DNA from 3 places in the Neobacillus sp. S1115 genome. Region 1 is predicted to be linked to each of the others. Evidence: riboswitches for the same ligand, from Rfam matches in the RefSeq annotation. Region 1 holds a riboswitch; each other region holds the start of a gene.
The links. Region 1 has a riboswitch for cobalamin ahead of ACZ5B7_RS12175 (prenyltransferase/squalene oxidase repeat-containing protein). Riboswitches for the same ligand answer to the same signal wherever they lie in the genome.
Positions count from the first base shown of each region.

Region 2: linked by a shared signal. The riboswitch ahead of ACZ5B7_RS16590 (ABC transporter substrate-binding protein) and the one ahead of ACZ5B7_RS12175 (prenyltransferase/squalene oxidase repeat-containing protein) in region 1 are both predicted to bind cobalamin.
Region 3: linked by a shared signal. The riboswitch ahead of ACZ5B7_RS19705 (ribonucleoside-diphosphate reductase subunit alpha) and the one ahead of ACZ5B7_RS12175 (prenyltransferase/squalene oxidase repeat-containing protein) in region 1 are both predicted to bind cobalamin.

Region 1 is NZ_AP038275.1:2,506,415-2,510,946, forward strand. Features, by position in the region: gene ribE (riboflavin synthase) at 1-114, shown strand, start outside; gene ACZ5B7_RS12165 (bifunctional 3,4-dihydroxy-2-butanone-4-phosphate synthase/GTP cyclohydrolase II) at 152-1,345, shown strand; gene ribH (6,7-dimethyl-8-ribityllumazine synthase) at 1,364-1,831, shown strand; cobalamin riboswitch at 1,970-2,162, shown strand; gene ACZ5B7_RS12175 (prenyltransferase/squalene oxidase repeat-containing protein) at 2,303-3,598, shown strand; gene ACZ5B7_RS12180 (DUF4430 domain-containing protein) at 3,601-4,269, shown strand; gene ACZ5B7_RS12185 (ECF transporter S component) at 4,269-4,532, shown strand, end outside.
Region 2 is NZ_AP038275.1:3,425,659-3,430,190, reverse strand. Features, by position in the region: gene ACZ5B7_RS16595 (hydantoinase B/oxoprolinase family protein) at 1-1,985, shown strand, start outside; cobalamin riboswitch at 2,234-2,423, shown strand; gene ACZ5B7_RS16590 (ABC transporter substrate-binding protein) at 2,592-3,572, shown strand; gene ACZ5B7_RS16585 (FecCD family ABC transporter permease) at 3,569-4,532, shown strand, end outside.
Region 3 is NZ_AP038275.1:4,073,647-4,078,178, forward strand. Features, by position in the region: gene ACZ5B7_RS19705 (ribonucleoside-diphosphate reductase subunit alpha) at 1-1,822, opposite strand, end outside; cobalamin riboswitch at 1,960-2,160, opposite strand; gene ACZ5B7_RS19710 (OsmC family protein) at 2,247-2,696, opposite strand; gene ACZ5B7_RS19715 (hypothetical protein) at 2,829-3,272, opposite strand; gene ACZ5B7_RS19720 (cysteine hydrolase family protein) at 3,410-3,943, opposite strand; gene ACZ5B7_RS19725 (LLM class flavin-dependent oxidoreductase) at 4,071-4,532, opposite strand, start outside.

The sequences.
Region 1 (4,532 bases):
GATATGATTGGCAAGTATGTCGCTCATTTTATGAATAATTTTTCGAACAATCAGAAGCCTAAAGGCCAATCAGGTATTACGGCCCAATTTTTAGAAGCGAATGGATTTTTATAAAATAGCATGAAAAAACTGAACAAAGGAGTGATACGGTATGTTTGACAGGATTGAAGAAGCAATCGAAGAATTGAAACAAGGGAAGGTTATCATTGTTTGCGACGATGAGGACAGGGAAAATGAAGGAGATTTCATAGCGCTTGCCGAAAAAACAACTCCTGAGGTTATCAATTTGATGGTAACGCATGGGAGAGGCCTTGTCTGTGTTCCGATTGAGGAAGAATTAGCAAAAAAACTGGATTTAATGCCGATGGTAGCGAACAATACCGACCCGCATGGGACTGCTTTTACAGTCAGCATTGATCATAAAAATTCTACAACAGGTATTTCGGCCTTTGAACGGTCTGCGACAATCATGAATTTGATTGATCCTCAGTCAAAAGCTGCCGATTTTAAACGTCCTGGCCATGTTTTTCCGCTTATCGCTAAAAAAGGCGGCGTCCTTAGAAGAACAGGTCACACAGAAGCAGCAGTAGATCTTGCAAACCTATCTGGAGCCATGCCTGCTGGCGTTATTTGTGAAATCATGAATGAAGACGGGACGATGGCCCGGGTACCGCAGCTAAGAAAAATCGCCGATAAGCTGGGCCTGAAAATGATTACGATCAAAGATCTGATTGAATACCGAAATCAAAAGGATAAATTGGTAAAGCGGGAAGTGGAGATCAAGTTGCCGACTGAATATGGCGATTTTAAAGCAATCGGGTATTCAAATATGGTAGACGACAAAGAGCATGTTGCTCTCATTAAAGGTGATATTGACCCGGAGAAACCTATTCTGGTCAGGGTTCATTCGGAATGCTTAACGGGTGATGTTTTTGGATCTTACCGCTGTGACTGCGGTCCGCAGCTCCACGCCGCCCTGATGCAGATTGAACAAGCCGGAAATGGTGTGCTGTTGTATATGCGCCAGGAAGGCAGAGGCATTGGCCTGCTTAACAAAATGAAGGCCTATCAGCTTCAGGAACAAGGCTATGATACGGTAGAGGCAAATGAAAAACTTGGATTTAAGCCTGATTTAAGGGATTATGGAATTGGTGCACAAATTTTAAGAGATCTTGGCATCAGAAAAATGATGTTATTAACGAATAATCCGCGTAAAATTAAGGGCCTAAAGGGCTACGACCTGGAAGTCGTCGAGCGGGTACCGCTGCAAATGGAAATGAGACCCGAAAACGAAAGCTATTTAAAAACCAAACATGATAAATTAGGCCATCTGCTTCATTATTAAAAATACGGAGGAATAGAAATGGGACATATTTTTGAAGGAAATTTAGTTGGTACAGGACTGAAAGTCGGAATCGTAGTAGGACGTTTTAATGAATTTATTACAAGCAAGTTATTATCTGGTGCACAGGATGCTTTAAAGCGCCATGGAGTGAATGATGCTGATGTGGATGTCGCGTGGGTCCCTGGTGCATTTGAAATTCCATTAATCGCTAAAAAAATGGCTGACAGCAAAAAATATGATGCAGTTATCACACTTGGTACAGTTATCCGCGGTTCTACACCACATTTTGATTTCGTGTGTAATGAAGTGGCAAAAGGAGTATCCCGCATCACGCTTGACACTGGCATTCCGGTTATTTTTGGGGTATTAACCACAGATTCAATCGAGCAGGCAATCGAGCGGGCTGGTACAAAAGCAGGCAACAAAGGCTGGGATGCTGCTTCTGGCGCCATCGAAATGGCCAACCTAACAAGAAATTTTGAATAATTGAAAGCCTAGGGAGCACCTTTTTTTAGGGTTGCTCCCTGCTTGTTTAATTCAATAAATTCATTTATAAAGATGTAAGCAAAAACAAAAACATGTACAAATGAGCCAAACTTTTACTATAATAATAACAGCATAAAAAATAATCTTTAAAAAATAGGTGCTATAGTCTAAAAACAAGACTCTTAGCTTAATAGGGAAGTTGGTTAAAAGCCAACGCGGTCCCGCCACTGTAAATGGGAGCAACCTATACGATGTCACTGTCTTAATAGATGGGAAGACGTAGGAAGCAATGACCATGAGCCAGGAAACCTGCCTGTTTTTAAACACAAATGCCTACGTGGATAGGAGAGTGTTAAGCAGGAAACGTCACTCGTTTGTTACTTAGCATACATAACACCTCCTCCTAACTGATAGGAGGATTTTTTTATGCCAATTTTGGGGCTAAAGATAGAAAGGGAGAGAGAAAAAAAAATGAGAAAAACAACAAAATTGATGGTTATTGCTGGTGTACTGGCGCTGGCGGTACCTTACAATGCTTATGCAGCTGAGGATGTCAGCACCGAGATTGCCTCTACTGCCGAACATGTTCAGGCTGGAGAGCTAAATTCAGATTGGCTGGCTATTACGCTTTCAAAAGCAGGGAAATTGACGGCAGCGAACAAGCAAGACTATTTAATGAAGCTGAAAAGCAGGGTAAATGGAACTGATTTAAAAGGAACGGAGCTTCATAAAACTATCTTGGCTGTTCGTGCATTAGGGGCAGATCCTGCTAATTTTGAGGGGCAAGACTTAATAAAAAAGGCTTATAGTGATACATCCCTGAACGCATTTACTGCCTATGTATATGCATTAATTGCATTAGATAGTGCAGATTATACTATCCCATCTGATGCTTTATGGACAAAGGATAAACTTATCGACAAGATTACAACTATGGATTCAACTGCCGGTGGCTGGAACTGGGCTGGATCAACAAGTGAACAAGCAGATCCGGATACAACTGGAATGGTGCTGACTGCTTTAGGCAAGCATAAGTCAGATGGTGTTGTCAAAGCAGACATCAATAGTGCCGTCACTTATTTAAAAGCGGTTGAAACGGCTAATGGCGGTTTTGATAATTGGGGGGAAAACTCATCTTCAACTGCCCAGGTGGTAATTGGACTTTCCTCTATTGGGGTAGATCCGACTTCGACTGAATTCACTAAGGATGGGAAAAATCCTGTCAACCACCTATTTACCTATGAAATAGGAAATGGCGGCTATAAATGGATGAAATCCGAAACGGCAGAGAATAGTTTTGCAACAGAGCAGGTTTTCCAAGCTTTAGTGGCATACGATAAGTTTAAAAGCGGTGACCAGCTCTTTAGCTTTCCATACCAAGCTAAAGAGGAGCCTGTACCAGCCCAGCCATCTACACCTGCTCCAACACCGACAGTAGTAAACAACAATAATTATGTGACTGTTACGCCGACAACAGACGTTTCAAAATTGCCTGTCTCAGAGTCCACGAAAGAGGTAATTAGAGAAATCATTACAAACAATAATGCTGGCACAGCTGGAGCTGCAGGAAATACATCTTCACAGCCGCAAGTGATAGTCGTCCAGCAGCCTGCTGCGGTTCAAACAGCAGCTGGTGAACCCAAAGTTGAGGTAAAAGTTGAAAAAGAAAGTGGTACCATCAATTCCAATAACCTTAAGGTAGGAGGCACTACCGCATTTATTGGGGCACTGGCCTTAATTCTTAGAAGAAAGTTCTTGGGGGTGTAACCATGAAAGGCTGGCAGAAAATCATCGGTGATATTGCATCATGGCTTTTGGTTATCGGCGGGATTGGCTATGCTTTATATGGCTATACTCCGGGCAAAACGATTACAACGACAACAACCACCCCTCAGGTTAAACAAGTTCAGCAGGATCAGCAAACTGCTGCGGAAACTGTAAAGAATGTGGAAGGGATTGTTTCCAATGCGGAAGCAACGTCATCTGATACCGCTGGAAAGAATTCAACCGTAAAAGTAATTACTACTCAGCCTGTAAAACAAACTTCAACGGTAACGCAGCAGCCAGCGGGCAGTACGGCACCAGTATCTGCACAGGTCGAAGAAAAAAAGCAAGACACAGTAACTGTTTCAGTAAAGACGCCTGATGGCTATTTAATTGCACCGCGGTCAGTTGAAATAAACGATCAAACGAAAGCAGCTGATGTTTTAAAACAAGTCTGTCAGGAGGCCGGCATAAAGCTGGAAACTACTGGTTCAGGTGCCACGCTATATACAAAAGGTATTGGCGGCTGGCGTGAGTTTGACAAAGGGCCATACAGCGGATGGAGCTACAGAATAAATGGAGTCAAAGGAGACCGCTCATCCGGCGTAAAGGATGTTAATCCTGGCGACACATTAGAGTGGAATTATGTTGTCGATTATAGGGAGGACAAGTGATGGAGAGCGTTCTTTCCATATTTAGGCCCAGGGTACGGAACCTTTTAACGTTAAGAAACATGACCTTGATGGCGTGCTTAGCAACCTTGAGTATTGTTGGCAGGATTTATATGGGGATGATTCCAAACGTTCAGCCATCAACGGTTATAATAATTTGCTCTGCCTTGATTTATGGAGTAAGGTTTGGTCTGATTATTGCTGTTCTGACGGTTTTGGGTTCAAACCTGGTGTTAGGCTTTGGTCCTTTTGTTGTGATGCAGCTG
Region 2 (4,532 bases), 920 kb from region 1:
TAGCCCATATTGGTTCTTCGTTAATTGGCGTACAAGCCGTCTTAAGGGAATATGAGCTCGAGGATATTCATCCGGGGGACGCCTTTATTTGTAATGATGTTTATTCCGCCGGGGCTATTCACCAAGGGGATGTTGGGATTATCTCACCGATTTTTTATCAGGATGAATTGGTCGGATGGTCATTTTCTAACGCTCACGTTCTCGATGTTGGCGGAATGTCGCCAGGTGGCTGGGCGCCTGCAGCTTATGATGTATATAGTGAAGCGATCAGCTTCCCTGCTGTTCGGATTATGGAAAGAGGAAGAATGAATCGGGATATCCAAAGGATCCTGATGAACAATGTTCGCCTTCCAATCCCTGTCATTAATGATGTGAAAAGTTTAATCGCCGCCAATATTACCGCCGAACGAAGGGTTAATGCGCTGATCGATAAATACGGTTTAGAGGATTACAAGCGGTATTGTGAAATTAACAAGGATTTAGCCGAACAAACGATTCGCAAACGCATCCGGGATATTCCAAATGGAGTTTATCACACAAAAGAATGGGTGGAGTACGATGGCCATGGAGCGGATAATCTCTATCCGGTGGAATGTAAATTAACAGTGGAAGAAGATCACCTCCATGTTGATTTAAGTGGATCCTCCCCACAGGCAGATGGGTTTATCAATGCGGGACCAGGTGCTATTTATGGAGGTTTGTATGGCGTCATTGCGATGACCATTGGCTGTGATATTCCGGTCAATGCAGGAATGTTGCGACCGCTCACAATTGAACTCGGACCGCCTGGAACGATTGTAAACCCTGTGATCCCGGCTCCTGTTTCGTGCGGGCACATGGAAACAACAGGAAAAGCGGGTAAAGCTTTTTACGAGGGAATTTTTAAAGCGTTGCAGCTCAGCGAAAATCCTTGGCTGAGGAACCGGGTTGCTGCGATTGGTCACAACAATTGGCCGGGGAATTCTTGGGTCGGGTTGGATCAATATGGCCAGTATACAGCGTTTCCTGCATTTGATTGCGGTTCTGGCGGTGTGGGTGCCCAGGCTACCTGCGATGGACTGGATATTGGCGCATTTGAAATGCAGCAGAATAATGGAATTCCTGATGTGGAAACAAATGAAGGGCTGTACCCGATGTTTTATTTTTACCGAAAAATTAACGTGAATTCCGGAGGTCCCGGATATCATCGCGGCGGTCAGGGAATGGATTATGCCTGGATGCCGTACAACAATCAAGGATTACTCGGTACCATTGAAAACGCCTGTGCCGAAATGCCTGCACATGGCACTCTGGGCGGATACCCGGGTGGAACGAGTTCCTTTAATAAGATTGATGAATTTGATATCAACCAGTTCATTGCCGAACATGGACGTCTGCCAATTCCTAATGAGCTTACCAATTATACGACCCTTCCCAACCATATTGCCGGAATGCCTCTTGGTCCAAAGGCAGTGTTTAAGCAAGTGACAGGCGGTGGGGCCGGAATCGGAGATCCGTTATTGCGTCCGATTGAAAAGGTGGAAAAAGATTTACAGGATGGATATATTACCCCTGATCTGGCTGAAAAAGCGTATGGAGTAATCTGGAATGCATCTGAACGAAGAGTTGACTTAGAGGCAAGCCATGAAAAACGCCGCTCCATTCGTCGTGACCGGATCGGCCGAAATCCTGAAGTTGAGGTCTCTGAACAGGAGAAATTAAAGGTTCCGTTAAAATTTGTCAATAAAGCAGGCAAAAAATTAGTTTCTTGTAACTTCTGCGATCATGAACTGTCCGAAAGCAATATGAACTGGAAGGAAGGAGCCGTACAGCGAAAAGCTGATTTAGTGGAAACAATGTCTGAACTGGGGATTTATGTCCAGCCCAGGGAATCTGGGAAGGCTGAACTACACGAAGCAATTTGTCCTTCCTGCGGCACCTTGCTGCAATCAGACGTGTTAACGGAAGATGTTAAAGAATTTAACGATTATGTCCTCACAAACTAATCATTAGATAGACACGACAAACTGAGTTCAGCTTACTGGACTCAGTTTGTCGTTATTTCCTAAATCAATAATTATATTATGTTAATTTAATGAGGAATATCTTTTCCTAAATCGATGATAGAAGGAAGTAAATATGCCCCCCTTTCTTAATTAGTAAGCATGGTCTTTTCCTTTATCCCTAAACCAAATATTTGCTAATCATGAAGTATTTGCTATAATACTAGTTGAGTAATTTGCTTGACCAATTGAATCTGACATAGCTAGTAGGTGCCTTATCATTGGATAAGGTTAAAAGGGAAGCCGGTGTGAATCCGGCGCGGTCCCGCCACTGTTATTCGGGGATAACCTCGCAGTACCACTGTTCCAGTTAAGGAATGGGAAGGAGAGGAAGTCATGTTACCCGTAAGCCAGGAAACCTGCCTATTAAGCTTGCCAACGAAATCCTTCGCGGAAAAGGATCGGCATAATCAGTATAAATATGTTTATTTTTTCTGATTTTCGCGCGCCCTGTTTCCGAATGGAAGCAGGGCTTTTTCGTTGTTATGGGAAAGACTTCAAGATATCAAGCTCATCTCGAACTATTAACGAAGGGAAGAGAATTGAGTAATGAGAAAGTTTTTGGCATTAATTTTGACTGTATTAATGATGGTGACGATCAGCGCATGTGGGACAACAAAAGAATCTTCAGGTGCAGATAAAAACCGAAAATCCGAAACAGCAACGAAGGAGGTAACAGACAAAGCAACCGTTTATCCGCTTACAGTGAAGGATGCAACGGGTACTGAAATAACTTTTGATAAGGCGCCGGAACGCATTGTTTCCACCTCTCCTTCGGAGACAGAAATTCTTTTCGCTCTAGGCCTGGGCGATAAAATTTACGGTGTATCTGATTTTGATGATTACCCTAAAGAAGCAACGACAAAGCCAAAAGTAGGCGGGGTGACAAAGCCAAATGAGGAAGCCATTATGGCGGCTAATCCGGATTTAGTAATCGGTGGCATCTCAATGAAAAATGATATTGCTGAGAAATTTCGTGGTTTAGACCTTAAGTTATATAAAACTGAGCCGAAAAAGCTGGAGGATATTTTAAATAATATTATCCAAATTGGTATCATTACAGATACTCAAGAAAAAGCAGAAGAACTCGTGGCACAAATGAAGGATGATATTCGCACAGTAACAGAAGCTGCTGCAAAAATTAAGGAAGAAGATAAGAAAAAAGTCTATATTGAATTTTCTCCAGGCTGGACGGTTGGCAAGGGTGAATTTATGGATGAGCTGATTACGATGGCTGGCGGTGTTAACATTGCCTCAGATATGAAAGGCTGGAATGCAATTAACGAAGAGAAGATCATTCAGGATAACCCGGATGTCATTCTGTATTCCGCAAATGTTGTTGATGATAAGTCTGGCAAACCGTTAGAGGAATTAATTAAATCTAGAAGCGGCTGGGATAAGATTACAGCCATTCAAGAAGGTCGCCTTACGGGGATCGAAGGAAATATTATGTCCAGACCCGGACCAAGAATAACAGATGCACTGAAGCAAATTGCCGAAGCCATTTATCCGGAATCGTTTAAGAAATGAAAAGAAGATTAGCGATATGGGGGGGAGCGGGTTTCGTTCTCCTTCTTTTCTCAGGGGTTATTAGTTTATCGCTTGGTTCTGCTAATTTGCCGCTTTCGCAAGTTTGGGGAATTCTCTTACACCAGCTGCCTTTTTTACATAGTCTCATAGATTCCAACTGGCCTGAATCAGCTGAGCAAATCATCTTAAAAGTTCGATTGCCACGGGTTTTTCTTGCCATTCTTGTTGGAGCGTGCTTATCACTTGCTGGTGCTGGCTTTCAAGGGGTGTTACGCAACCCGTTAGCTGATCCCTATACATTAGGGGTAGCATCTGGGTCGGCGGTAGGTGCTGCTTTCATCATTTTATTCGGTTTTCATACTAGTTTATTTGGTATTTGGACGATACCATTGGTTGCATTTGTGACAGGGCTGATTAGTTTGCTTGTTGTCCTCCGTTTAGCAAATGTACATGGAAAGTTTAAACTAGAAACCATCATTTTATCTGGGGTTGTCGTTTCTGCTTTTCTTGGGTCACTTGTTTCCTTTATGGTGTCACTGTCCGATCAAGTGGTGAATGAAATCGTCTTTTGGCTGATGGGGAGTTTAGCCTTAAGAGGTTGGTCATTTACCTTTGTACTCATGCCTTATTTAGCAATTGGGATAGTGGTGTTGATGTCATATGGACGTACATTAAATTTATTTGCATTAGGAGAGCGGCAGGCAGCACATTTGGGTGTCAACATTAAACGGACACGGCTCGTTGTGTTGGTCGTTTCCACCTTAATCACTTCTGCTGCAGTGTCAATCGTAGGAACGATTGGTTTTGTCGGACTTGTCGTTCCACACTTAGTGCGTCTTATCGTTGGGCCGGATTACCGATTATTACTGCCGTTGTCGGTGATTTTCGGTGCAATATATGTCCTTTGGGCAGATACGTTTGCCCGTACATTACTTAGCCCAACGGAGATTCCGCTCGGGG
Region 3 (4,532 bases), 1.6 Mb from region 1:
AATACTCCCCGGTCTGCCACTCCGAACCATGGAACTGACTGTAAGCTCCTTTTTCACGGGCCAATTCCATTGAGGAACGGATGGTATAGTAGGCAATCTCCTCATAAAGCTCGTCCGCAAATTCAACAGCCCGCTCCGATTCCCAGTGTATCCCCTTCAACGCTAAAAGATGATGCCATCCAAACGTACCGAGACCGATAGCCCGGAATTTTTGATTCGTCAACTGCGCCTGTCCTACCGAAATGGTATTTAAATCAATGACATTATCCAGCATTCTGACCTGGATACGGACCAAACGCTCCATTACCTTAGCCGGGACTGCTTTGGCAAGATTAATAGACGATAGATTACATACCACGAAATCACCAGGTTTTCGAACAATTACTATATTTCCTTCCTGATCCTGGTATTCGTTAACAATTTTCGTCGCCGACATATTTTGCGTGATTTCCGTACAAAGGTTGCTGCAGAAAATCGAGGTGCGGCCCTTTCCTAATAAATGTTTATTGGGATTTTGCCGGTTGACCTCATCCCGGTAAAACATATACGGGGTCCCCGTTTCCAATTGCACCATCATGATTCGCGCCATTATATCCATAGCCCTATACGTTTTTCGCGGCAGTAACGGATGGTTAACAGCTTCTTCATATTTCTCCGTAAAATATTTCCGGTCAATTTCATCGTAAAAATCCTCTATCCCTAGGGGATTTCCATCGGCATCTTTCCAGCCCATCACCTGCTTCACTTGATGAGGACAAAAGGTATGCCACTCGCCGATGCTTCTGCCAGTGCCATCAGTCTCCTGCAGTTTTTCCATAAAAAGATCCGGCACGCAGACACCTGTAAAAATATCATGTGCTTTCCGGCGTTCGTCCCCATTGTTCGTTTTCAAATCCAGGAACCCGTTCATTAGATCCTTGTGAAACAAATCCAAGTAAACAGCAATTGCCCCCTGGCGCTGGCCTAATTGATCAACACTGACGGCGGTATCGTTGACCAATTTAACCCATGGTACGACACCGGAGGAATTACCCTTGAACTTTTTAATGTCTGAGCCTAATGCCCTCACCTTCCCAAAGTAAATCCCAATCCCGCCGCCATCTTTGCTTAACCGGGCAATGTCCCAGTTATTTAAATAGATGCCATCAAGGGAATCGTCCACCGTATCAATGAAGCAGGAGGACAGCTGACCAAAGCTTTTTCCGGCATTCGCCAAGGTGGGGGTGGCAACAGTCATATATAAATTACTCAATGCCCAGTAAGCTTCTTTTACCAGTTTTATCCTCACGCCCTTTTTCTCGTATTTCATGATTGTCATGGCAATGATCATGAAACGTTCCTGCGGTAGTTCGAAAATGTTTCGATTATGGTCCCGGGCAAGATAACGGTCTGCCAATAGGAATAACCCTATGTAATTAAATAACTCATCCCGGTCAGGATTAATCTCTTTCGCTAATTCCTCTATTTCCTCTTTCGTATATAAATTTAATAGGTCACTAGAATAAATCCCAATACTACTTAAATGTATAATTAAGCCGTGTAGATCCCCATATTTTAGTGAAGAATCATAGCCTCTATTCTCCGCTGCATTAATATAGAGTTCATACAGATATAAGCGGGCCGCAACAAAAGTCCAATCCGGCTGGTCCATTGCAATTTTGTTAACTGCATATAATAATCCCTGCTGATTTGCCTCCTCTTTTGACATATCTAGCTCCATAATTTGTTTTTCCAGCCCCGTTGTATCCAGCTTGTATTTCATCGAAACTTCCTTAATCGATTCTAATACTTCGTATAAATCTGATTTTTCCTGTGTGGTCATGGTTTTCCCCCTATAAATAAAAAATCCGCTTCGGGGGGATCCGAGCGGATGAAACGAGCAAACAACAAAAAAAGAAAAAGGAAACCATGCCTTCTTTTCTGTCGCCGTCGTTTCCTCTTCTCAATCCCCGAAGAAGTTGAAACATCTTAAGAAAGACAGGTCTCCTGACTTATGCATCCCTCTACTCTAAGCCCTTCCCATATAAGCACCTATTTTCATAAGCATTCTTATACAGTGGTTTGCTCATTTCGTCAGCATTTACAGTTGCGGGGGCAGTTCCGGCATCACACCGGATTCCCTATTAAGCCGTATTCGGCGTCTCTCTTTAAGGCTAACACAATATATAGTTTTTAGTTTTGTAAACAAAACAATATATAGAAAAACTAATATAAATATTAGTACAAGCTCATTTTTTGGTCAAGTATTATTTTCCATCAACGACAACATTTGGCTCTACTGAAATATCGATACTTGGCCGTAATGTCTGAGAAATAAAGCAAGCTTTTTCTGCTCGGACTGCAATCTCTAGCAATTTTTCTGGAGAGATCCCCGAGTCACTATTAATATAAAAAACTGGACGATGGATAATTTGTTTAAACTTCAATTTGCCATCCTCCCTGTCAACTACACCCTCAGAAACAACCTCGAGTTTTTCTAGCTCAATTTTACGATTCCCCAGCATCGCCCCTAGTGTAATCATATAACAATTATTGGAAGAAGAAATAAGCAGCTCCTCCGGATTTGACCCGATTCCTGGACCCTCCATATCCGCCGGTGCGGAGACAGTAATATCAAGCCCGCCTCCTTGAATATGCCCCTTCCCATTCCGATCTCCCTGCCAGCTGCCATTTACTTTAAAGTGAAAACTTTCCATTTTGCAAATACCCCTTTAACATTTTTTATGAAACCATCCTTTTTAACCTTTCAACAAAAATTCCTAAAACCCTGCAAAAAATGACAAAAAGGAATCTTACATTTTCAATGTAAAATTCCTCCATTCTTCCCTTTAATGTGCATGGTGATTATGATGGCGGTGGAACATTTGATGATTGGAATCCACTGCCATGATCAAAACTCCTAAGCCCATCTCCACAATCCCAACAATCATTAAAATCGGCAATAAACCGCTTCCTGTACCAATCCAATAGACTTGGGCCACAATAAACAGGACGAGTGCCAAGCCAAGCAGCAAGGTCGCTGCTCCTGCGAACCGATGAAGCTTAAATGCTAGAATTGCCGCCAATAAACTTCCTACTCCAATCACTGTCAACAAAACGATACCGGGAATGAGATAGTCCCTGAACGGAGTATTTTTCAAGAGCTCAACTGATAGCTTGAAACCATCTCCATCGGGCGCCACAATCAGCCCCAGTCCAACCGTAATTGCCGCAATCCCGACCAATGTCAACACTGTTCCGGCCATGTTCGATAAAAACTTCGTTTTGTCCATTTTCTCCATCTTCTTTCGTTTTGATTTGGAAAAATCGTATGGCGAATCAAAATGGAGTATTTTTCCTACTTTTATTTTACACTTATATTTGAAAAATCGGAATATTAGCTAGACATACGACGCAAAAAGTTCTTAATTTAAAAGATAACCTCATCCGACTTCACAACGGCAATCTTGTGTTCAGGAGTCTTCACTCCTCTCAGGGTATGATTATGATGATTTATTACCTGCTCGGCAGAAAAAACTGCGTCAACAGTGGTATGACCGTCCTCAATTAATGTAACATCAAAACCTTGTGACAAGGCTGAACGGCACGTCGTATCAATGCAGAATTCTGTTCTCACACCGACTACAACAAGGTTGGTCACACCGCGATTTTGCAACTCCTCTTGTAAATCCGTTTGATAAAAAGAATCCGCCGCCCGTTTGTGGATCACAACATCCTGCTCGCGGGGAGTAATCCCCGGAGCAAACTTCCAAAACTGTGTTCCCCTTGCCAGCAAATCACCCTCCGGACCTTCAAACTGAATGTAAAAAACAGGGACATTTTCTCTTTCCGCTTTAGCAATCATCTTTTGTATCACGGAAAACGTTTCATCCTTTTTATAAGTCCCCCAAAGCGGACCTAACTGAACGTCTATAACCAGTAATGATGATTTTCCTTCTCCCATTAATCCATTCCCCTTTCAGCGAATTTTTTAATTGCCCCCACTAATTTTACATCTTTTTTCCATAAAATCCGTACAAATAAGATAATAAAAAAGCGCAAATATCCCGCAAGATATTTGCACTTTTTACCTATTTCCCGTCCACAATTTCCTTTAATATCTCATACGACCGTTTTTGTTTTTCAACATCATAAATATAGGTAACAGCCATAAGTTCATCCACATTATATTTTTCCTGAAATGCTGACAACTGCTCCCGGACGGTCTCTTTACTTCCCAACATCGTCATTCTGGACATGGACATCACCATTTCCTTCTCCATTGGAGTCCAAATTTGTTCCATATTTTCAACCGGCGGCTGCAATGGCATGCGGGAACCGCGAACAACATTTAGGGAAAATTGCCGCATCGTAGTTGATAAGAAACTTGCTTCCTCGTCTGTTGCTGCAGCAACCACGTTTAAACAAACCATCATGTATGGCTGATCCAAATACTCAGACGGCTGGAACCGGCTGCGATAAATCGAAATCGCATCCTCCATGTATCTTGGCGCAAAATGGGAGGCAAAAACATATGGAAGTCCCAGACTTGC